DNA from 4 places in the Streptomyces sp. NPDC007901 genome. Region 1 is predicted to be linked to each of the others. Evidence: riboswitches for the same ligand, from Rfam matches in the RefSeq annotation. Region 1 holds a riboswitch; each other region holds the start of a gene.

What was found. Region 1 has a riboswitch for cyclic di-AMP ahead of ACFZDK_RS27540 (NlpC/P60 family protein). Riboswitches for the same ligand answer to the same signal wherever they lie in the genome.
Region 2: linked by a shared signal. The riboswitch ahead of ACFZDK_RS19900 (NlpC/P60 family protein) and the one ahead of ACFZDK_RS27540 (NlpC/P60 family protein) in region 1 are both predicted to bind cyclic di-AMP.
Region 3: linked by a shared signal. The riboswitch ahead of ACFZDK_RS46950 (peptidoglycan DD-metalloendopeptidase family protein) and the one ahead of ACFZDK_RS27540 (NlpC/P60 family protein) in region 1 are both predicted to bind cyclic di-AMP.
Region 4: linked by a shared signal. The riboswitch ahead of ACFZDK_RS36875 (transglycosylase family protein) and the one ahead of ACFZDK_RS27540 (NlpC/P60 family protein) in region 1 are both predicted to bind cyclic di-AMP.

Annotation. Positions count from the first base shown of each region.
Region 1 is NZ_JBIBKW010000008.1:448,541-452,743, forward strand. It holds gene ACFZDK_RS27530 (ATP-dependent Clp protease proteolytic subunit) at 109-744, shown strand; gene ACFZDK_RS27535 (hypothetical protein) at 752-1,060, shown strand; cyclic di-AMP (ydaO/yuaA leader) riboswitch at 1,422-1,604, shown strand; gene ACFZDK_RS27540 (NlpC/P60 family protein) at 1,608-2,081, shown strand; gene ACFZDK_RS27545 (ATP-binding protein) at 2,115-2,573, opposite strand; gene ACFZDK_RS27550 (Scr1 family TA system antitoxin-like transcriptional regulator) at 2,786-3,646, shown strand; gene ACFZDK_RS27555 (DUF397 domain-containing protein) at 3,656-3,883, shown strand; gene ACFZDK_RS27560 (aminotransferase class I/II-fold pyridoxal phosphate-dependent enzyme) at 3,993-4,203, opposite strand, start outside.
Region 2 is NZ_JBIBKW010000005.1:543,031-547,233, reverse strand. It holds gene ACFZDK_RS19900 (NlpC/P60 family protein) at 1-1,748, opposite strand, end outside; cyclic di-AMP (ydaO/yuaA leader) riboswitch at 1,757-1,931, opposite strand; gene ACFZDK_RS19895 (SpoIIE family protein phosphatase) at 2,099-3,328, opposite strand; gene ACFZDK_RS19890 (DUF1996 domain-containing protein) at 3,640-4,203, shown strand, end outside.
Region 3 is NZ_JBIBKW010000025.1:14,014-18,216, forward strand. It holds gene ACFZDK_RS46945 (aldo/keto reductase) at 1-915, opposite strand, end outside; gene ACFZDK_RS46950 (peptidoglycan DD-metalloendopeptidase family protein) at 1,089-2,129, opposite strand; cyclic di-AMP (ydaO/yuaA leader) riboswitch at 2,137-2,296, opposite strand; gene ACFZDK_RS46955 (hypothetical protein) at 2,732-3,013, shown strand; tRNA gene ACFZDK_RS46960 (tRNA-Met) at 3,211-3,284, opposite strand; gene ACFZDK_RS46965 (dihydrofolate reductase family protein) at 3,375-4,203, opposite strand, start outside.
Region 4 is NZ_JBIBKW010000014.1:103,538-107,740, reverse strand. It holds gene ACFZDK_RS36885 (cytochrome P450) at 1-860, shown strand, start outside; gene ACFZDK_RS36880 (transglycosylase family protein) at 1,039-2,022, shown strand; cyclic di-AMP (ydaO/yuaA leader) riboswitch at 2,220-2,420, shown strand; gene ACFZDK_RS36875 (transglycosylase family protein) at 2,425-3,099, shown strand; gene eno (phosphopyruvate hydratase) at 3,432-4,203, shown strand, end outside.

The DNA.
Region 1 (4,203 bases):
CTCTTGTTCGGCGACAGCGGAATCCCTCTCCAGGTCTACGTACGTCCTGTACATTTTTTACAGAGAGTCCGGCCGCCGAGACACCTCGGCCGCGAGGAGGGGTATGCCATGACCCGACCGTCCGCCCGCTATGTCCTGCCCGAGTTCACCGAACGCACCAGCTCCGGGCAGCGCACCCTGGATCCGTACTCGAAGCTGCTGGAGGAGCGGATCGTCTTCCTGGGCACGCCGGTGGACGAGACCTCCGCGAACGACGTGATGGCGCAGCTGATGTATCTGGAACACGCGGCTCCGGAGCGGGACATCTCGCTGTACATCAACTCCCCGGGCGGGTCGTTCAGCGCGATGGCGGCGATCTACGACACGGTCCAGTACGTCACCTGCGACGTGGAGACGATCTGCCTGGGGCAGGCCGGGGCGTCCGCCGCCGTGCTGCTCGCGGCCGGCACCCCGGGCAAGCGGTCCGTGCTGCCGGGCGCCCGCGTCGTGCTCCAGCAGCCGTCGCTGCCCGAACCGGTACAGGGCCAGCCGAGTGATCTGGTCATCCGGGCGGCGGAGTTGGAGCGGGTCCGGACGCTGCTCGAGGCGATGCTGGTCCGGCACACCGGGCGCACCCCCGAGCAGGTCCACCGGGACCTGGAGCGGGACTTGGTGCTGGACGCGCGGGAGGCGCTGGCGTACGGGCTGGTGGACCGGGTCGTACCCAGCCGCCGGACCTCGCTCGGCCTGCCGGACGCGGGGTGATCCGGCGATGCTGCCACCGGAGCTTCCGCCGCTGCCCGCGCTGACGCGCGCCGAGGGCGAGTTGATCGACCGTTACCTGGACGTGGTCGACCTGCTGGGCCGTATCAATCCGGCGCAGAACGAGGACACGTACCGCGGGCTGCGCGCCGCGCAGGCGCTGGTGCGCGCCGCTTCCGAGCTGCGTGACGCGCTGGCCCTGATGCACGGGCGGGGCGAGACGGAGCTTCACGGGGACACGCTGGCACGGGCGTTGCGGGTGCTCGACGGCGAGCGCCGGACCGCTCGTGTCGTACTCCCGCCCGACTGCGTACGGTGACCGCCGCAGAAATCGGTCGGGGCGCGTCGACGCCCTGTCCGCGCCGGAGTTGAAACGGCCCAACGGGGTTACCCCCGTTCGGCGGAGCGTGGCGTGGTTTTACCTGACCGACAGGGCCGCTCGGCATGCCGGTCCGAGGGTGCCCGCCGAGTGCTTCCGTGCAGGTCCGGGGCTACGCAGGGCAGTTGACGAAGAATCGAACACAGTACTGTCCACCCGAACGGGTGGGTGGTGAGTAACCCCACAAATCCCCGATTCCATTGGGATTTTCGGACACGCGTGAGTGAAGATCCCTGTCTGACGACAAGCCCCCGCCACAGCGGCGGGGCGGTCCGGGCGGACGCCGAGTCCTGCCGCCGCCCGGATTGACCCGTCGACAGAAGTGCATCGGCAGGAGTGGAGGACCCAAGCACGACGGGTCGCCGGGACGGTCACGCCATGACCGGGCCGAGCAGCCCTTGGGGTGAAGCCGCGTCAGCGGCCGGGCAACTTCGCCAGCCCGAATCCGACAGGTCATCCTTCACAGGCGGCTGACGAAGGGTTGCGCATGACTGCGCTCAATCGTGTTCCGTCGCTCATGGCCCGGGCCGGTACGGCCTCGGCGCTGACGATCGCCGCCGTGGGCGGCTCGATCGTGATCCCGGGTGTCGCCTCCGAGGCCTCGGCCGCCACGATGGGGACGAAGGCACTCCAGGTCGCCGCGTCGAAGAAGGGCGCGCCCTACCGGTGGGGTGCCACCGGACCGAACCGGTTCGACTGCTCCGGGCTGACGCTGTACTCGTTCAAGAAGGCGGGCAAGAAGCTGCCCCGTACGGCGGCCCAGCAGTACAACAAGACCCGTCACATCTCGGCTGGCAACCGCAAGGCCGGGGACCTGGTCTTCTTCCACTCGGGTTCCAGCGTCTACCACGTCGGCATCTACGCCGGGAAGGGAAAGATCTGGCACGCCCCGAAGACCGGGGACGTGGTCAGGCTCCAGAAGATCTGGACGAAGAGCGTCTGGTACGGCCGGGTCAGCTGACCCGCTCACCGGTCGGCCGGCAGGGGCTCGGGGCTACGGTTCCTGCTGGCCGGCGGCGGTGACGGTGCCGGCCGGGACGGTCCAGGGGAGTTCGATGGAGACGGTCTTGCCGCCTTCCCGGGTGGGGCGTACGCGGAGCTTGCCACCGCACTCGGCGGTCAGCCAGCGGATGATGACCATGCCGCGGCCGTTGTCCTGCTGGACCGCGGCGGGAAGTCTCTTGGGGAAACGCGGATGACTGTCCGTGACGCCGATGCGCAGGTGCTCGTCACGGTCGAGGACCATGTCCACCGTGAAGGTGGGCGACTGTCCGAAGGTGTGCTGTACGGCGTTGGTGGCGAGTTCGGAGACGATGAGGCGGATGGTGTCCGCGGTCTCCGTCTCCGGTGGCAGTCCCCACTCCGCGAGGATGTCCAGCACGTAGGAGCGGGCCGTGGAGACCGAGGCGGGATCGCTCGGCAGAGTGACGGATGCTTCCAGGTGGTCTGCCATGGCGAGGTCGTCCCTTTCCTCGGGACCGGAGTCCGACACTGCGCGGAAGGTTCGAGTACGGTCCCGGACTGGTGCTTCTTCGTCAGACTGCCATTACCGGGCCGGTCACGGGGAGCGATCCACCAAGATATGCATATATCTGTCGCTCGAAGCGGTGAACTCTGCGACCTCAGACCGTATTTGGGCGGCTCGGAAGGAGTAAGGAGTAGCCCATGCAGAACGGTCCCGCGGTACGCCGCCGGAAACTGGGCACCGAACTGCGCATGCTGCGCACCGGTGTGGGTCTCACGAGCGGTGAGGCCGCCCGTCTGGTGGGCTGGCATCAGTCGAAGGTGAGCCGGATCGAGACCGGCGCCAGCGGTGTGAAACCGGCCGATGTGCGGTTACTCCTCGACGCCTACGGGGTCGTCGAAGGACAACTGCGGGAGTTGCTGCTGGTGTTGGCGGGGTCTGAGGACACGGCCGGGCGGCACCACTGGTGGCACGCCTATCGGGGGGTGCTGCCGCCCGCCTACCGGGATTTCATCAGCCTGGAATCGCAGGCCGGGGCGATGCGCACGTTGGAGACCCTGGTCGTCCCGGGGCTGCTGCAGACCCCCGAGTACGCGCGTGCCGTGACCCGGGTGGCCGCCGACGGGCTCGACGACGAGGCCCTGGACGCCCTGGTGGAGGTGCGTCTGGCCAGGCAGGACGTGCTGCGCAACGATCCGCCGCTGGAGCTCAGCGCGGTGCTCGACGAGGCGGTGCTGCGCCGGGAGGTCGGCGGCCCGGGGGTGATGACACGGCAGCTGGCGCGGCTGGTGGAGGCGGCCCGGCTGCCCCAGGTACGGCTCCAGGTGCTGCCGTTCGCGGCCGGGGCGCATATCGGCATCACCGGGCCTTTCGTAATCTTCTCATTTCCGAGCACTTCTGATCTGGATGTGGTTGTTCTCGACCAGTTGACGAGTAGCCTCTACCTGGAGCGGAAAGAAGACCTCCAGGCCTACGCGGAGGCCTTCAACACCCTTCAGATCCACGCCCTTTCGCCCGAGGACTCGTTGGATTACATCGCCGGGATACAGGACGGCGCGTAAGGAGGCACCATGACTGCACTGCCTCGGAACGTACCTTCAAGTGCTGATCTGCACGGATTGCGGTGGCTGCGCAGCAGCTACAGCACCGGTGCGAACAACTGCGTGGAGACGGCACGGCCGCACTCCGGCCCACCGGCCGGACTGCTCGCCGTACGCGACTCCAAGAACCCGGCCGGACCCGTGCTGCTCTTCTCCCCCGAGAGCTGGGCGGGTTTCGTGGCTGCGGTCAGCGACTGATCAGCGCTCCCCGCTGATCAGGCTGCGAACAAAACTGATCAGTACGCAACTGAATCCGTAATCGACTCCGTATCCGCATGCGCGCGCAGCCCGGCCGTGTCACGCCGACTCATGGTCGTGTTTCGCCGATCACACGTACAGCGCGTTCGATCTCGGCCCCGGAGAGGTCCGCGCGGGCGGTCAGCCGCAGCCGTGAGATGCCGTCCGGCACGGAAGGCGGACGGAAGCAGCCCACGGCCAGGCCTGCCGTACGGCAGTCGGCCGCCCATCGCACGGCCCCCTCCGGGGACGGTGCCCGCACGGAGACCACCGCGGCGTCC
Region 2 (4,203 bases), on a different contig from region 1:
GGCACCGCCGTGGGCATCGGCGCGGCGGGTGCGGCCGGTGCCGGGGCGGCGGCGTAGGCGGCGGCCGGGGGCTGCATACCGACGGCGTAGCCGCCCAGGTCGGCGCCGGGTGCCGCGAAGTAGGCTCCGGTGCCGGGGTCGGCCTGCGTCATGGCGGCCATGGCAGCGGCGGGGGCCGCCGTGGGGTACGCGGCGGCCGGGTAGCCGGGGTCGGCGGCGACCGCGTAGCCGAGGTCAGCCGCGATCGGGGGCGCGCTCGCGTAGGCCGCGGTCGCGTTCGGCGCCATGGCCTGGAAGGCCCCGGCGTCCATCGGGGCCGACATGGGCGCGGCGGGGGCCGCGGCCGGGTAGGCGCCCGAGTCCGACGGACCCGCGGCCGGGAAGGCACCCGCGTCGGGCGACGTCGGCATCGGGAACGAGCCCGTGGCGCCCGGGGTCATGATGCGGAAGGAACCGGTGTCCCTCGGTGCCGGGGCGGGGACGCCGCCCATGTCCATGGGGCCGGCGGCCGGGAAGGCACCCGTGCCGCCCGGGGTCATGACCCACGAGCCGCTGGTGTCCATCGGGGGCATGGCCTGGGGCGCGCCCGCGCCCGGGCTCATGAGACGCGAGGCGCCCATGTCCACCGGAGGCATGACCTGGGTGGCGGCGGCACTGCCCGGGCTCATCACGCGGGAGGCGCCGAGGTCCATCGAGGGCATCGCCTGGGGTATGCCCGCGCTGCCCGGGCTCATGATGCGGGAGGCGCCGGTGTCCACGGGGGGCATGACCTGGGTGGCGTCGGCGCTGCCCGGGCTCATCACGCGGGAGGCGGGGGCGTCCATCGGGGGCATCGGCTGGGGTGCACCCGCATCGCCGGGGGCCATGCCGCGGGCGCCGGCGCCCGCCGGGTTCCTGCGCTGGGGGGTGCCGGCGCCGGGGGACATGATGCGGAAGGTGCCGGTGTCCGAGGGGGACACGACCGGGATGGTGCCGGTGTCCGACGGGGTCGACGCCGGGAGCCTGCCCGGACCGGCGGGCGCGCCGGACCCGAAGGAGCCTCTGTCGGTGCGCTGGGCCGGGATGCCGACGGCGGGGGCCGCCCACTGCTGCTGCGCCGGAGCCTGGGCCTCGGGGACGCCCCACGAGGTCTGCGTCTGTGCGGCGGGGGCCGCCTCGAGCGCCGCCACCGCGCGCTGACCGGTGCGCTGGGACAGTAGCTCACGGGCCTTGGCGATCTTGAGCTGGTTCTTGGTCTTGGAGGTACCCGGCGCGGCCCGCTGCGGCGCGGCGGCGGACACGGCCTTGGGCGGGCTCGACGGGCCGGCCGGCAGCGCGGCGGCGGGTCCGGCGGTCAGCTCCAGCTTCGGGCGGGCCGGCAGCTCGCGGACGACCTCGATGTCGGTCTGCCCCGACGGTCCCGCGGTCAGCTCCAGCCGGGACGGACCCGAGCCCTCCAGCTGGCCGAGCAGGTCGGCGGCCATGGAGCTGACGGGCCGGCGCGGGCCGGGCCGGTCGGGTATGCGGTCGGAGGGCAGCGCGGCGGGGACACTCGGCCCCAGCCTCGAACGCGCGCCCTCGAACCACTCCCGGGCGATGTTGTCCAGCCCCGGGTCGTCACGGCGGGGCCGCTTGAACAGCGGGACACCGCGTGAGCGCGAGCCTCCGCTCATCGCACGGGTGGCGTTGTAGTTCCCGGTGGCGTTCTCGGCCTGGTCGTAGAGGCTGTTGATCCGCTGTCGAACCTCGTCACGGCTCTCGGACGCCATGGGGGTCGTGCTCCTTCCGTACTCCGCCTACCGGGTTAGCTGTCGGGTTCGGGCGTCGAATCCGGAAGGTATGCCCTACGGCCCTTGCCCTGTGGGCAGTTGGCCGATTCACCCCAGTGATCGGTTGGGTCCCCGGCTCCGGATCGCCCCACGAGGGCACACCGGACTCGGCGGAGGCCGCACGGCCCGACGGGATTCGCCGGGGGGAGCCGAGCGGCTTAGCCGTCAACTTAGCCAACTTGTGTCACTCGTGTGAAGGTTGACGTGCGTAATGTCCGATACGTATTTGTGATGTTCGTCGTACTGTTCGGTATGGGGCTGTGCGGGACGGCATTTCGCGCGTGCGCTGATCACAGTCGTACGACGACCAGGGCGGTGTCGTCGGTCGCGCCATCCGGTGGCAGCAGCTCCCGCAGGACGGCGTCGGCGAGATCCTCCGGGTCCAACTCGCGGTGTGCGGCGAGGGATCGGGTGAGCCGGGCGAGCCCGGTGTCGATGTCCTCGCGGCGGCGCTCGATCAGTCCGTCGGTATAGAGGACGAGGGCGGCGCCGTCCTCGAACGCGGTGACGGCCTGCGGGCGCGGCAGCGGATCGGGGCGGGCGTCGAGCGGGGGATCGGTGGCCCGGTCGAGGAGTTCCACCCGTCCGTCGGTGTGCAGCAGGGCGGGCGGCGGGTGCCCGGCGCTGCTGTAGGTGACCGTGTGACGGGCGAAGTCCACGAACGCCGTCACGGCGGTGGCCGACTCGGCGCCGTCGATCACATGCGCGTACCGCCCCAGCACGCCGAGCGCCTGTGCCGGGCCTTCCGCCACCCGGGAGACCGCGCTGAGCGCACTGCGCAACTGCCCCATGACGCAGGCCGCTTCGAGCCCGTGCCCGACCACGTCGCCGACCGAGACGCCGATGCAGTCGCCGCCGACCAGGTCGACCAGGTCGTACCAGTCGCCGCACACGTTCAGCGCCCCGGTCGCGGGCCGGTAGCGCACGGCCGCCGGGTGGTGCTCCAGTTGCCGGGGGGCGGGCAGCATCGCCTCCTGCAGGGCGACCGCCACCTCGCGCTCCCGCGCGTGTGCCTGCCGCAGCCGCTCGTTGATCTCCTGCAGTTCGCCCGCGCGCCGGTACAGCTCGGCCTCCAGGACCTGGGTCCGTCCGTCGCCGGCGGCCCGGCGCGCCCGGATCAGCTCGGTGACCTCCTCGACCAGGTGCACCAGCAGGACGACCGTCCCGTCCGGGCCGAGGACCGGCACGTTCACCGGGCTCCAGTAGCGCTCCTCCCAGTGCCCGGGCCGGTCGGGGATCTCCACGTCGTACCGCTGCAGGGCCATGGTGTCCCGCTCGCCGGTGGCCAGCACCCGCAGCAGCGAGGTCTCCAGGTTGCGCATACCGGTCGCGGTGCTGTTGTTGGGGTTGTCCGGGAACACGTCGAACAGATACCGGCCGACCATGTCCTCGCGCTTGCGCCCGGCCATGCGCAGGAACTCCTCGTTGGCGTCCGCGTACACCAACTCGGGGGTCAGCAGCGCCACCATCCCGGGCAGTGTCTGGAACACCGCGGCGTAGTCGATCTCCGCCTCGCTCATGACAGGGTCACCTCCCCGCCGTTTTCGCACCAGTTTCCCATGAAACGTAAAAATTGCGCGGCACGATCCGGAGCCCCGTCGTGTGCGTTCCGTAGTCGACCGGTCACTCCACGGGTGTGCTGCCTGTGAGGTCACCGTGAATTCTTGAGACCGTTGAACACGGTGGTGTCGCGGTCCGTATGAAGCCGGGGATTTCCATGCCCGGCCGCCCACGACCACGCAGGGGTACGACCGTGAGTACGACCTTGAGACGTAACAGGCGCAGACGACCGACCGGAGCACGACGCGCGACGTTCGCAGCGGTCGCGCTGATGCTCGGCGGGGGAGGGCTGGTCGCGGTGAACGTCTACGCGTCGGCCACCGAGGGCGGCTCGGACCAGCAGCCCTGGCAGGGCCAGGTGCTCTCCGCGCCCACGGTCTACTGCCCCGACGTCGGCAGCGAGTTGACGGCGGTGCCCGACGGGGCCCGGTCCGACGTCGACCGTGAACTCGCCGAACTGGACCAGCAGATCGCGGCCGCCTACCAGCAACTCAAGGAATCCGCTGCCGCGATCGAGCAGAACCCCGGCCTGGCCGACCAGACGATCATGAATCCGCTGAAGGAGAAGCGGTCCGAGACGCTCGGGCGGATCGCCGACGCCATCGACCGCGAGGGCGACCGCCCCCAGGGCCTCGACGACCTCGCCGCCTGCACCCTGCGCTCCTCGAACCAGGGCGGCGAGCAGTCGGCGGCACCTCAGGACAGCGCCACGCCCAGCCAGGGCAGCAGCACCGGTACCGGGACCGGCACGGGCACCGGCGGACAGGGTGGCCAGGGCGGCAACGGCCCGGTCGCCGCCGACTACGCCGACATCACCACCGTCCAGCCCAATGTG
Region 3 (4,203 bases), on a different contig from region 1:
TTCCTGGTCCGTCAGGTGCAGGTCCGCCACCCCCAGCAGGGCCGGGAGCTGGTCCAGGCTGCGGGCCGAGGCGATGGGGGCCGCAACGGTGGGCTGGGCCGCCAGCCAGGCCAGGGCGACCGTGGGGACGGGGGCCGAGTGGGTCTCGGCGATCTCGTCCAGGGCGGCGAGGACCTTCTGGCCGCGCTCGGACTCCAGGTACGGGGCGGCGCGGCCCGCACGGGGGCTGTCGACCGTCGTGCCGGGGCGGTACTTGCCGGTGAGGAAGCCGGCGGCCAGGGAGAAGTAGGGGACCGCCGCGAGGCCGGTGCGGGAGGCGAGGTCCTGGAGGGGGCCCTCGTAGGTGTCGCGGGAGACCAGGTTGTAGTGGGGCTGGAGGGCGACGTACCGGGCGAGGCCCTCGCGGTCGGAGAGGTCCAGGGACTCCTGGAGGCGCTCCGGCGTGATGTTGGACGCGGCGATGTGCCGGACCTTGCCCGCCCGCACCAGCTCGTCGAGCGCGCCGATGATCTCCTCGACCGGGATCTCCGGCTTGTCGAAGTGCGTGTAGTAGAGGTCGATGTGGTCGGTGCCGAGGCGGCGCAGGGAGGCGTCGGCGGCGGCCTTGATGGTGGCGGCGGACAGGCCGAGGTACTCGGGGTGCTGGCTGACCTTCGTCGCGATGACGATGTCGTCGCGGTTGCCGCGCGCCTTGACCCACTTGCCGATGATCGTCTCGGACTCGCCGCCCTGGTGGCCCTCGATCCAGGCCGTGTAGGAGTCGGCGGTGTCCACGAAGTTGCCGCCGGCGGCCGCGTAGGCGTCGAGGACGGAGAAGGAGGCGGCCTCGTCGGCGGTCCAGCCGAAGACGTTGCCGCCGAGGGAGAGCGGGAAGACCTCGAGGTCGGAGGAGCCGAGTTTGCGAAGAGCAGTCATGCTCTGTATCAACGCGGGTCGCCCCGGCAGGCCATCCCGGCGCAGTACGAAGGTTTCGTAAACAGGCGCACGGGCACCCCGCCGGAAACACCGGACCGGCGGCCCGGACGCCGGGGGGTTGTCGTCGGGGCCGCCGGGGATCCCGGGGATCGTGGCTCGTAGGGGGTGTCCCGTTACGGGTTGAGGCCCTTGCTGCGCAGCCAGGTCATCGGGTCGATGCCGGTGGCCTGGCCGCCGGGGTGGACCTCCAGGTGGAGGTGCGCGCCGGTGACGTTGCCGGTGGCGCCCACGCGGCCGATGACATCGCCGGTGGCGACCTTCTGGCCGACGGAGACGCTGATCGACGACTGGTGGCAGAACCAGAGCTCGGTGCCGTCGTCCAGGGTCAGGATCGTGCGGTAGCCGTAGGAGCCGGCCCAGCCCGCCTCGGTGACCGTGCCGCTGTGGACGGCCTTGATGAGCGTGCCGGTGGGCGCGGCGAAGTCGAGGCCGGTGTGGTAGCCGGAGGACCACATGGAGCCGGCCTGGCCGAAGGTGCCGGTGATCGTGTACGAGACGACCGGCAGCGTGTACTGCTTGGCCAGCGCGGCGAGGCGCTCCTTCTCGGCCTTCGCCTTGGCGTCGGCCTCGGCCTGCTCCTTGGCGTCGGCGGCCTTGGCGGCCGCGGCCTTCACCGCCTTGGCCTCCGCGTCGGAGACCGCCTTGTCGGCGGCGGCCACGGCCTTGGCGCTGGCCTTGGTGTCGAGCTGGTTCTGCTGCTGCTCGGCCTGGGCGATGATCCGGCTGCGCAGCGCCTCACCGGCGTCGGACGAGGAGGAGTCCGCGTCGGTGGCGTTCGTCGTGGTGGTGACGCTGCTGAGCGCGGTCTGGGTGGCCTGGTGGCCGCCGCCCTCGCCGAGCAGGGAGTCGACGGACGACGGCAGGTCGGGCAGCGAGATGGAGACCGGCGGCTTGCCGGTGTTGGCGCTGGCCATGCCGCCCGCGCCGACGGCGGCTATGACGCCGACGCCGAGCACCGTGGAGCTGCGGGCGAGTCCGCCGCCCTTCTGCTTGGCGACGCGGTGCCGGCCGCGTACCTGGGTGAGGGAATCCTCGGTGGGGTTCCACTCCTCCCAGGGGCCCTCGTCGGTGCGGTAGCTGCCGTAGCCGAAGGTGTCGGGTTGACGCTGGCTGGGCACGAACGGGGCTGTCGGAGCAGGCCGGTTGGACGCCACGCGGGCGCACTCCTTTCCTTCCGTCGCCTACCGGGTTAGCTGACGGGTTCGGAGCGGGAAGGTCTCCTACGCGCGTATACCGGCCGATTCCTACCGGCGGCAGCCGTGCGATTCACCCCAAGGTGGTGGTTCCCCGGTTCCCTTGCGGGATTCGGCGCGTGCGCGCGGAGCCGTCGCGGGTGACGGCTGGGACGACCGCGCTGCGTTATCGAACGTTAATAGACCCAGCTGTCAGATTCCAAGCTGTTCTCCTTGATCATTAAGCTTTCAAAGCATGGACTTACCAGCCACGACAGGTCAAAAACGGTCGAGTCGACCGGGCCTCCTGCTCAGCACAGGAGTCACACACGTTTTGATGGTGACTCAGACGTTATGCGGAGGGCGGTCGTCCGGCGACCCTGTGTCACCGGCGCCGGGGGAAGCGAAGGTACGGCCGGCCAGGCGCCGTTCGGGATCGTAGAAGCGGCCGTGCGCGTCCCACGCCTCGGAGAGGCCGTCGGTGTACAGCAGCAGCAGGGTGGCTCCGCCGGGGAACGCGTGCTCGACGGCCCGAGCGGCAGCGCGGCCTTTGGCGCCCGCACCGCGGACACCCGGCCGTCGCCGTGCGGGAGTTCGGCGAGTACGGCGGTGGCGAACCCCTCGTCGACTTCGACCCCGCCGCGCCGCACGGCCTCGCGCACCAGCGGACGGCGTACAGGTCGCCGCCGATGAAGGCGCCCTCCTGGGCGGCCTCGGCGATCTCGCGGACGGGGGCGAGGCGCTGGTCGCCGATGCGGACGATCCGGTTGATGCCGACGGCGAGGACGGCGACGGTCGCCACGGTCAGGATCTCGGTCAGGGCGTCGGCGTCGGGAAGGAAGCCGAAGCGCGCGTGCACGGCGTAGGTGGCGAGAGCGCGGCGACGCCCGTGAGGACGGTGGTGCAGGGGTGCGGCGGTCAGCGGGGCGGGCCAGGGTGCGGGCGGCTGCGGACCCGCCCTCCGGCACCTCTCCAGGGCCCACGGCACGGCTCCCCACAGAACGGCCCGGGTACGACTCAGGGCCGGAATCCTCGATCTTGGATTCCGGCCCTGAGTCATCAGTAGCGGGGACAGGATTTGAACCTGCGACCTCTGGGTTATGAGCCCAGCGAGCTACCGAGCTGCTCCACCCCGCGTCGGTGAAACCAGCATACGCCATCAGAAGGAGGGGAGTCACACGGGTTGATACCGATGGGGTCCGTGGGGCCTCGGCTCCACACGCCCGCTCAGCCCAGCAGATGCCCGTTCGGTGCCTTCGCCGCGCTCTCGTACTCCCCCAGCACCAGCACCCGCACCCCCGCCTCCCGCAGCATCCCGGTCCCGTCGGCCGCCGTCACGAACGTGTCCGGCTCGCGCCACGCGGTCAGCACCCGTCGTACCCCGGCCCGGAGGATCAGCTCGGCGCAGGGGTGCGGGCGGGAGGCGCGGTGGGTGCAGGGTTCGAGGCTGGTGTAGACCGTGGCCGTGGGGAGGCGGGGGTCGGCCGGGGGGATCTTGGCCAGGGCCGCCTCCTCGGCGTGCACCACCGGGTCGCCGGCCTCCCGGGAGTGGCCGCGGGCCAGTTCCGTGCCGTCGGCCGCGACGACCACCGCGCCGACGCTGAACGCGGTCCGGGACGGCGGGCACTCGGCCGCCAGCTCGCAGGCGAGCCGCAGCCACGCCCGGTCCGCGGCGGACACCGACGCGCCCTCGCCGGGGGCGGTGGGCTCGTACCGCATGAGGACGACGTCCTCGATCCGGCGGGTGTCGGCCAGCCGCAGCCGCCCGGCCTGGTACCCGCCCGGGCCGAACAGCCGGGGCGCCTTGGGGTCGCCGACGAAGAGCGGGGCGAGGACGAGCTGGAGTTCGTCGGCCAGGCCCTGCTGGAGGAGCTGGGTGTGGACGGTGCCGCCGCCCTCGACCATGAGGCGCCGTACGCCCCGTACGTCGTACAGGTGCTCCAGCAGCGAGTGCCAGTCGAGGTCGGCGCCGAGGGAGACCACGTCGGCGGCGATGCCGAGGCCGCTGGCCCGCCGCGCACCCTCGTCCGTCGTGTAGACGATCTTCTCGCCGCCG
Region 4 (4,203 bases), on a different contig from region 1:
CGGAGAAGGGGGAGGCGGACCTCATCCACGAGTTCGCCTTCCCGCTCCCCATCTACGCCATCTGCGACCTGCTGGGCGTCCCTCGCGAGGACCAGGACGACTTCCGGGACTGGGCGGGAATGATGATCCGACACGGGGGAGGGCCGCGGGGCGGGGTCGCGCGGTCGGTGAAGAAGATGCGGGGCTACCTGGCCGAGCTGATCCACCGGAAGCGGGAGGCGCTGCCCGCCGAGGCCGGTCCGGGCGAGGATCTGATCTCCGGGCTCATCCGGGCCTCGGACCACGGCGAGCACCTCACCGAGAACGAGGCCGCCGCCATGGCCTTCATCCTGCTGTTCGCCGGGTTCGAGACGACCGTCAACCTGATCGGGAACGGGACGTACGCCCTGCTCACCCACCCCGAGCAGCGCGCGCGGCTGCAGGACTCCCTCGCCGTCGGCGAACACGGTCTGCTGGAGACCGGCGTCGAGGAACTCCTGCGCTACGACGGACCGGTGGAGCTGGCCACCTGGCGGTTCGCCACCGAGCCGCTCGGCATCGGCGGGCAGCGCATCGCGGCCGGCGACCCGGTGCTGGTCGTCCTGGCCGCGGCGGACCGGGACCCGGAGCGGTTCGCCGAGCCGGACACCCTGGACCTCTCGCGGAGGGACAACCAGCACCTCGGATACGGCCACGGCATCCACTACTGCCTGGGCGCCCCGCTCGCCCGCCTGGAGGGCCAGGCCGCGCTCGCCACCCTCCTCACCCGGCTGCCCGATCTGCGACTCGCGGCGGATCCGGGCGAGTTGCGCTGGCGCGGCGGGCTCATCATGCGCGGACTGCGCACCCTTCCGGTGGAGTTCACCCCCGTCGCCCGGTAAGTCACCGGTAAGCCCCTTACCAGCCAAAGGTGACCAGCACTCAAGTCTGTGATCTTCACGTGATCTGCGCGGCATTAACTTGTGACAAGTGATCGTCTGCCTATACGTTCACCCATCAGTGCGGCGCCCCTGCGGGACCCGCCGCACCGGTCACCGCTGTCGCTCGAAAGGTTTCCGCATGCTCTCCGGGAACGGTCGTCACCGTCGCCCCCGTCAGGCTCCGGCTCTCCTCGTCGCGGCCGGAGTGACCGGCTCCGCCATCGCCCTCCCGCTGCTCGGCGCGGCGAGCGCCAACGCGGCCGACGGCACCACCTGGGACCACGTGGCCAACTGCGAGAGCGGCGGCTCCTGGAGCATGGACACCGGCAACGGCTACTACGGCGGCCTGCAGATGTCGCAGGACGACTGGGACGCGTACGGCGGCACGCAGTACGCCACCACGCCCGACCTGGCGAGCCGTTCGCAGCAGATCGCGGTCGCCGAGAAGATCCTCGCCGACCAGGGCACCAAGCCCTGGCGGACCTGCGCCCTGCTCGCCGGGCTCTCCTCGGACGACGCCTCGGTGAACGTCGACCCGGGCGCCGGCGGCTCGGATGATTCGTCCGGTTCATCCGACTCGTCGGACTCGTCCTCCGGACTGTCGGATTCGTCCTCCTCCTCGGGTTCCGATTCCTCCTCGGACGCCACGGACTCCGGGGAAGCCTCCGTCACTCCCTCCCCGAGCGCGAGCGCGAGCGGCGACTCCAAGACGGACACCCCCAGCGAATCCACCAAGACGGACAAGTCGGAATCATCCAAGTCCGATGCCTCGAAGGCCGACGAGAACCCCGTCGTGCCCCAGGCCGACGACTCGGACAATTCGTGGCAGACCGGCGGGTCTTGGAGTCTGGTCGACACGGGGACCGCGAGCACCGGCGGCAAGCACCGCGGTGGCTCGGCGGACGAAAGTGCGACAAACGGTCAGAAGGTCACCTCCTCCGGGCGTCACGTCTCCCGCGACAGCGGCACCTACACCGTCCGCGACGGCGACACCCTCGCCTCCATCGCCGACTCCCTTGACCTCGACGGCGGATGGCGCGCGCTCTACGCCGCGAACAAGGCGGACATCGGCGCCGACCCGAACGCCATCGCCCCCGGTCAGACCCTGAAACTCAGCAGCTAATCGGGCGAAAAGCAGCGGGAGTTGGCGCCCCGCTTCGACGCTAATGTCCGGTTTGGTGAAAGTGTGGGATGAGTCTCAGAAGCCCTGATCATCTTTGAAATTCACCTGATGCCCTGTTTACGGTCAAGGCCGCTCGTCACCACGAGCCCCGGCCGTCGCAACGCCGAGTCCTGCCAGCGGCCGTCCGGGAACAGTCGTCGCGTCAAGCGCCGTAGGCAGGAGCGGGGGACCCAAGGTAAGTGCCGGGTCCGGCAGTTGAGCCCTCAGGGGCCTCATGGCCGAAAGGCCGCCGGAACCGGCTCGGGGTGAAGCCGCGCACCGACAGGCAGGTGTGCGGCCGGGCAACTCAACCGGCCCGAACCCGACAGCTCACCTCGCAGGCGTCGGTGAGGGGATCGATCCATGCTGTTTTCCGGCAAGGGCAAGCACCGCCGTCCGTCCAAGGCCGTCCGGGCCATCGCCGTCGCCGGGGTCACCGGCGTCGCCGTCGCCGCCCCGCTGATGGCGGCCGGCAGCGCCTCCGCCGCCACCGCCTCCGAGTGGGACACCGTCGCCCAGTGCGAGTCCGGCGGCAACTGGTCCATCAACACCGGCAACGGCTACTACGGCGGCCTGCAGTTCTCCGCCTCGACCTGGGCCGCGTACGGCGGCACCGCCTACGCCGCGCAGGCCAACCAGGCCACCAAGGCGCAGCAGATCACGATCGCCGAGAAGGTCCTCGCCGCGCAGGGCAAGGGTGCCTGGCCGGTCTGCGGCACGGGCCTGTCCAGCGCCACCTACACGGGCAGCAGCGCCGGCTCCTCCAACTCGTCGAGCACCAGCACCCGCTCGACCGACACCCAGGCCGCCTCCCGCTCCGCCGAGCGTCCGGCCGCCAAGAAGACCGTCACCACCCCGACCGGCAAGAAGGTCAAGAAGGGCGACGGCGAGTACAAGGTCGTCAAGGGTGACACCCTCAGCTCGATCGCCGAGAAGCACAAGGTCAAGGGCGGCTGGCAGGAGCTGTTCAAGCTGAACAAGGGCATCGTCGACGATGCCGACTTCATCTACCCCGGCCAGCAGCTGCACCTGAAGTAAGACCTGGCTGAACCACAGCCCCCTCACAGCCGTGGTCCTCATAGTGGGGACCACGTGAGGGTCACCCCCGTCCCCCACGGGCCCCCCGCCTCGGTGCGTTTTCCCCCGTACGCACCGGGGCGGGGTTTCTCTTTGGCCCGTTCTTCTCCCGTTCTTCATCCGGCCCCCCTTTGTTCCGGGGGTGAACAATAGATACCGTCTGTCCTTGTCCACGGGACGGTCGGTCGACGGCCGACGGCCCCGGGGCGGTTAGGCTCTAGTCGCAAGGCTGAGCAAGGGCCGACAAGGCCCGCGTGCGCCCCGCACAACCAGCGTCACATCCCAAGAAGGAGATGCTCGTGCCGTCCATCGACGTCGTCGTAGCCCGGGAAATCCTGGACTCCCGAGGCAACCCCACGGTCGAGGTCGAGGTCGGCCTCGACGACGGCAGCACGGGTCGTGCCGCCGTTCCGTCCGGCGCCTCCACCGGTGCCTTCGAGGCCATCGAGCTCCGTGACGGCGACCCCAACCGCTACCTCGGCAAGGGTGTCGAGAAGGCCGTCCTCGCCGTGATCGAGCAGATCGGCCCGGAGCTCGTCGGCTACGACGCCACCGAGCAGCGCCTGATCGACCAGGCCATGTTCGACCTGGACGCCACCGACAACAAGGGCTCGCTCGGCGCCAACGCCATCCTCGGCGTCTCCCTGGCCGTCGCGCACGCCGCCTCCGAGGCGTCCGACCTCCCGCTGTTCCGCTACCTCGGTGGCCCGAACGCGCACCTGCTGCCCGTCCCGATGATGAACATCCTCAACGGCGGCTCGCACGCGGACTCCAACGTCGACATCCAGGAGTTCATGATCGCCCCGATCGGCGCGGAGTCCTTCTCCGAGGCGCTGCGCTGGGGTGCCGAGGTCTACCACACCCTCAAGAAGGTCCTGAAGTCGAAGGGTCTGGCCACCGGCCTCGGCGACGAGGGCGGCTTCGCCCCGAACCTCGGCTCCAACCGCGAGGCCCTCGACCTCATCCTGGAGGCGATCAAGCAGGCCGGGTACGTCCCCGGTGAGCAGATCGCGCTCGCGCTCGACGTCGCCGCGTCCGAGTTCTACAAGGACGGCAAGTACGAGT